One region of the Xenorhabdus sp. SGI 60 genome, then DNA from elsewhere that is predicted to be linked to it. Evidence: predicted binding sites of a transcription regulator. Region 1 holds the regulator's gene; the other holds the start of a gene.

Region 1 (3,387 bases):
TGTCCCATAGACAGAGTTGCAGAGCCGCCACCCGCTTTCGCTTCAACAACCTCAGTACCCGCATTCTGGATACGCTGGGTCAATGCCTCAACTTCTTCATCAGTGAAGCTAACACCTGGAATTTGCGACAAAAGAGGCAGGATGGTCACACCAGAGTGCCCACCAATAACAGGAACTTCTATCTCTTCTACTTTCTTGTCTTTTAGTTCAGCAACAAAGGTGTTGGAACGAATGATATCCAGGGTTGTGACACCAAACAGGCGGTTTTTATCGTACACACCTTCTTTTTTCAGTACCTCAGCGGCGATCGCAACAGTGGTATTGACTGGGTTGGTAATAATTCCAATTAATGCTTTTGGACAAGTTTTAGCAACCTGCTGAACCAGATTACGAATGATTCCTGCATTGATATTGAACAAATCGGAACGATCCATACCAGGTTTACGCGCCACACCCGCAGAAATTAATACGACATCTGCACCTGCCAGTGCAGGAGTTGCATCTTCACCAGCAAAACCAGTGACTTTGACTTCCGTTGGGATATGGCTCAGATCGGTTGCCACGCCTGGAGTCACCGGAGCAATGTCATACAAGGAAAGTTCTGAACCTGAAGGAAGCTGGGTCTTGAGTAGAAGGGCTAGTGCCTGACCAATACCACCGGCTGCACCGAGAACTGCAACTTTCATCCTGATACTCCTTAAATTAAGTACTGTAAACACTATGTAATAAAAACACTATGTATTAGAAACACTATGTATTAAAAACAATTTGCATTAAAAACAATTTGTTAACAGCCAGATTATCCACTTAATAGCCTGATGGTGGAACACCAAAGTCGTTTTATTCTAAACAAAATGCTTATCTGTTAATGAGATAATGGACACTTTTTTAAGAATTATTTCAAGCGAACGCTTCAACAATTAGCTTATTACCTTACTCTTCCCTTTCATACCAAACAATCCCATTTAATTAACAATACATTTACTATGCTTAATTCACTATTCTCTGTATATTGGTTTTTTCTTCTCTTTCTTGCATAAAAATTCACTCTTTCGCATAATGTCCGCCTGATAACGGATTCAACGATGGTGAAATATGCGTGTTCCTTCGAAACAGGAAGATTTGGTAAAAGCTTTCAAGGCATTATTGAAAGAAGAAAAATTCAGCTCTCAAGGTGAAATTGTTTCAGCACTTCAAGAGCAGGGATTTGAAAATATCAACCAATCTAAAGTTTCCAGAATGCTGACGAAATTTGGTGCTGTCCGAACCCGTAATGCAAAGATGGAAATGGTTTATTGCTTACCCGCAGAATTGGGCGTTCCCACTGCCACCAGTCCATTAAAAAATCTGGTATTAGATGTCGATTATAATCACAGTATTGTCGTCATACGCACCAGCCCTGGCGCAGCACAGTTAATTGCCCGCCTGTTAGATTCATTGGGGAAAGCAGAAGGGATCCTTGGCAGCATTGCAGGGGATGACACTATTTTTTCCACTCCAGCGCAAAACTTTACGACAAAACAACTTTACGAAGCAATTCTCCACCTGTTTGAACAGGAACTTTAATTTATTCAGGTCTGCCGTATACCAATCTAATCAAAATATGCGTATGGCAGACCGAAATACAAGAAAATATTAACTAATATGCGCTGGATTTTTGCGTCAATGCAGCCAGTAGTTTTTCGTGAATACCGCCAAATCCACCATTACTCATCACCAGAATATGGTCACCGGGCTGTGCCGTTTCTACAATCATTTTCACCAAAGTATCAATATCAGCACTCCAACGCGTGGGTTGAATACACTGTTCAGCAATTTCAATAACCTGCCACGGAATATTGGTGGGTTGATAGAGAAAAACTTCATCAGCACGCCCCAAAGAAGGGGCAATATCATTTTTGCTCATGCCCATTTTCAGGGTATTCGAACGCGGTTCCAGCACGGCAAGAATACGAGCCATGCCGCCCACTTTACTTCTCAACGCCTCCAGTGTGGCTAAGATAGCGGTTGGATGATGAGCAAAATCATCATACACCGAGATGCCATTGACTTCGCCGCGTAATTCAAGGCGACGACGGGCATTAATAAATTGGCCTAGTGCCTGACAGGCATCCGCAGGTTGCACGCCCACATGATGGGCTGCCGCAATTGCGATCAAACCATTATGCATATTGTGTTCACCGACTAATGACCACATCACTTCCCCAACCCGCTCCCCCCGATGGAATACCTGATAGTGACTGCTATCCTGACTGGCTTTCTTCGCCTGCCAATGACCGCTTGCTCCTATCTGTTCCAATTCACTCCAACATCCCATTGAGAGTACTTGCTTCAAATTAATATCATTATCAGGAACAATGATCTTGCCGGTACTCGGCACAACTCTGACGAGATGGTGGAATTGTTTTTGAATCGCGCCCAAATTTTCGAAAATGTCGGCATGATCAAACTCAAGATTATTCATGATCAATGTACGGGGGCTGTAGTGGACAAATTTCGAACGCTTGTCAAAGAAAGCGCAGTCATATTCATCCGCCTCAATCACAAAAAATGGGCTTTCACCAATGTGTGCTGAAACGTCAAAATTCCCTGGCACGCCACCGATCAGGAACCCGGGTTTATAGCCACACTCTTCCAATATCCAGGCCACCATACCCGCCGTTGTTGTTTTGCCATGGGTGCCCGCAACAGCCAATACCCAACGCTCTGGCAATATATGATCATGCAGCCACTGCGGACCAGAAGTGTAAGGAATGCCACGATCTAACACAGCTTCTACGCAGGGATTGCCACGTGTCATAGCATTACCAATGATCACCACATCTGGAGCAGGATCGAGCTGGGCCGGATCGTAACCCTGGATCAACTCAATGCCTTGTTTTTCCAGCAACGTGCTCATTGGGGGATAGACATTAGCATCAGAGCCAGTCACTTCATGCCCCTGTGCGCGAGCGAGGATCGCCAGCCCACCCATGAAAGTACCGCAAATGCCAAGAATATGAATACGCATTTATTTCTACCTGATTCATGAACTGTATTACTATTCTAACTACCAAATCAGAGATTAAAAATGCAATAACCTATGAATCATCAGATTCTTTAGCTAAACTGCCCGCGCCTAAGTGCGGCACATAAGTGCGACACATCAGTGAAGCACGCTTCCGAAAACCACAACCAAATTCAAGGCCTTTGTCATGAAAACATTGGGCGAATTCATCGTCGAAAAGCAGCAAGATTTTCCGCATGCTACAGGTGAACTGACTGCACTGCTGTCTGCCATCAAGTTAGGCGCCAAAATTATCCATAGGGATATCAATAAAGCCGGTCTGGTGGATATTTTAGGCTCAAGTGGCGTATCTAATGTGCAGGGTGAAGTTCAGATGAAGC
Region 2 (3,387 bases), 170 kb from region 1:
CGGCATCTGTAATCGCTGCATCAACTCATCAACCAAGCAACCACCGCCGTGTACAATGACCAGCGGACGTTTATGGGTTTTTCGGTATAACTGTAATGCGGTAAATAACCGTTCTAGCGCTTCTTCACTGTCTAATAACACACCACCCAACTTGATCACTAACGGCTCCATCGGATTCACCCTCTGTCGATATTCATATCTGTAGGTTAGAAATTAAAGTAGTGCCTGAGTTTCTTCATACCCAAAACGAATATTCATGCACTGTACTGCTTGTGCAGCGGCCCCTTTCAACAAATTATCCTCAGCCCCTACGATGATCAGGTGTTGCCCCTGAACAGCAAAACCAATATCGCAGAATGGCAAACCAACAACGGCTTTCAACGCGGGAACCCCTTTGCTATATAACCGCACCAACGGCTTATCATGATAGGCCTGTTTATAAGCCTCCCTAATTTGTGCTTCTGTCACACCAGATTTCAATTTACAGGTAATTGTGGCAAGAATACCGCGTGAGAAATTGCCCAAATGGGGGGTAAAAATCACCTCAGTACCTAAATGTGCTGTGATTTCAGGTTGATGACGATGGTTAAAAACCCCATACGGTTGCAAACTCACTTCACAGAAACTATTGGTGATCGATGCTTTCCGGCCAGCACCACTGACACCACTGACCGCATTGATAACAGGCCAATGTTCTGTATCTAATAAATTTTGTTCAAGCAACGGTTTCAAGGAAAGTTGGGAAACAGTAGGGTAACAACCGGGAACAGCAATCAATTGCGCTTGCCTGATTTTTTCTGCTTGCCATTCTGCCAATCCATATACCGCTTGCTCCAACCACAGCGTATTTTTATGTTCAAACCCGTAGTATTTTTTATAGAACTGTGTATTTTGTACGCGATAGGCACCAGATAAATCAAACACGATACAACCTGCTGCCAGAAATATCGGGGCAATATCATGGCTGACTTCATGGGCTGTGGCGAGGAAGACCACATCAATCCCTTTTGCCGCTTCACTCACATCGGCCAACGGCTGTAAGGGCAAATCAAGAATACCCCGATATTGTGGATGAAGTTCTGAAAAACATTTCCCTGCATCTAAACTTTGAGAAGAAACCATCAAGCCGGAGAGATGGACATAGGGATGACGTTGCAGATATGCTGCTAACTCAGCTCCGGTATAACCACTGGCACCAACTATCAGCGTATTCAACATGGGATATATTCACCTTATAGTATTAACCCAATAATATTAATTCAATGACTTTATTGAATTAATATGCAATTAATTTGCATTAATATTGATACTATTATGAGTAAGGGCTGTCAACAGTGAATCTTAAATTACCGTCTTTTATTAAATTATATCATCAGCTCATTGCGGCTCCTTCTATCAGCGCAACTGATGCTGAACTCGATCAAAGCAATGAAGTTGTTATCAATCTGCTGGCGGAATGGCTAAAAGAGCTCGGGTTTGCCATTGAAATTCAAGGCGTCCCCGAAACTCGAGGTAAATTCAATCTGCTGGCAACATTAGGCAGTGGTTCCGGTGGTTTACTCCTATGCGGCCATACAGATACCGTTCCTTTTGATGCGGGGCGCTGGACACAAGATCCCTTCACACTGACCGAACGCGATGGCAAATTATATGGACTTGGGACGGCTGACATGAAAGGCTTTTTTGCCTTTATCGTTGATGCGTTACGGGATATCGATGTCAGTAAACTATCTCATCCCCTTTATATTCTGGCCACCGCTGACGAAGAAACATCAATGGCAGGCGCTCGTTACTTTGCTGCCAATGCCCATATTCGGCCGGATTTTGCCATCATTGGCGAACCGACATCATTACAGCCAATCCGCGCCCATAAAGGGCATATAGCCCGGGCGATCCGCATTGAAGGAAAATCAGGGCATTCCAGTGATCCGGCACGAGGCGTCAATGCCATTGATCTGATGCACGAATCCATTACCCAGCTAATAAAACTACGCCACACCTTACAAGAACGCTATCACAATCCGGCATTCGTCATCCCTTACCCAACCATGAATTTCGGCCATATTCACGGTGGTGATGCCGCAAATCGCATTTGTGCCTGCTGCGAGCTGCATATGGATATCCGTCCGCTTCCTGGATTGACTTTGCAGGATTTAAATGAATTGCTGAATGACGCACTGGAACCGGTAAAACAGCGCTGGCCGGGTCGCCTGAACGTGACAGAACTTCATTCCCCCATTCCGGGCTATGAATGCCCAACAGACCATAAGCTGGTCGGCGTGATTGAAAAATTGTTGGGAACGAAAGCAGATACCGTCAATTACTGTACGGAAGCGCCTTTTATTCAGGAATTGTGCCCAACATTGGTTTTAGGACCGGGATCAATTGAACAGGCGCACCAGCCTGATGAATTTTTAGATATGGCCTTTATTGAGCCAACCAGAAAACTGCTTTCACAACTTGTAGAACATTTTTGTTTGAAAGCGGGTTAAAGCGGTTCTGTTTTCCAGCCGTCAAATAGCAAATTGGTTTCCTCTGCAGAAGTGTTCATAATAACCTCGGTGAGTGCATCGGGGTTTTTTGCTATTTAGAGCTAAGGAAAAATTTTAACCCCCATTGCTTATATCCCCATCCCAACAACCTTTCTTCCTACTTCACAATAGAACTTTTTGGTTGTGAATCAGGGTGATGGGATGGCGCGCCGCCGCGTTTTTCCGCGTGGCTCCAGGTGTTCAGATGCTGGCTCCATACCAGCGTACAATTTTCCGTCCCAGCGCATCACGACGGTTGAACTGAACGTGGTTCAGATGGTTAAGGCACATTCTAAGCAAAACCGCGTGTAAATAAGGATATGAAAATAGAACATTATTACACCGTGGGATACGTGCCGCAAAATGATAAGGTAGCCGCCCCACCTGCGATCCATCTTAAAGGCTAATGGTTTAAGGCGGCAGGCTTTGATAAGGGCTGCACACTAACCGTAAAGATACTGGATCGTTGTCTGGTGCTGATCCCACAGCGATGACACCCGCACCATCAAGCAGCAGTATCAGCGCCAGCAAGACCAGCTCAGCGAGATTAAGCTGCGGATGCGCGAACTGATTGGTGGGTACAAAAGCCGCTAAGAGCAGGAACTGAGCGGCCTTAAAGAAAGCCGGAAGATCTTATGGATCATCGGCTTCATGACTCATTTATATTCAAATATTACTCAATTTCAATTATTAAGTTATCAACCCATATATCAAAATTACTTTTTGACATTAAAAATAAAGCCTCTAATAAATTAGAACACTTTATTTTTTCACAATGATCATCACTGATGTCTTTTTCAGCAAAAAAACTGATAAATAACTTAACATGTGTCAATTTGTTCATTGATATGAATTT

What was found. Region 1 encodes ArgR, which controls arginine synthesis, uptake and breakdown. Its sites were predicted from a motif close to ANTGAATAAAAATACANT; they were not measured.
Region 2: argC (N-acetyl-gamma-glutamyl-phosphate reductase) is a predicted target of ArgR. The motif match lies at 1,271-1,288, and genes of this name have one in related genera.

What each region holds. Positions count from the first base shown of each region.
Region 1 covers NZ_CP196860.1:3,886,033-3,889,419, forward strand. Annotated here, with positions in the region: gene mdh (malate dehydrogenase) at 1-686, opposite strand, end outside; gene argR (transcriptional regulator ArgR) at 1,096-1,566, shown strand; gene mpl (UDP-N-acetylmuramate:L-alanyl-gamma-D-glutamyl-meso-diaminopimelate ligase) at 1,640-3,010, opposite strand; gene fbp (class 1 fructose-bisphosphatase) at 3,195-3,387, shown strand, end outside.
Region 2 covers NZ_CP196860.1:4,053,503-4,056,889, forward strand. Annotated here, with positions in the region: gene argB (acetylglutamate kinase) at 1-171, opposite strand, end outside; gene argC (N-acetyl-gamma-glutamyl-phosphate reductase) at 214-1,218, opposite strand; gene argE (acetylornithine deacetylase) at 1,335-2,492, shown strand; gene ACSJJG_RS19245 (hypothetical protein) at 3,205-3,387, opposite strand, start outside.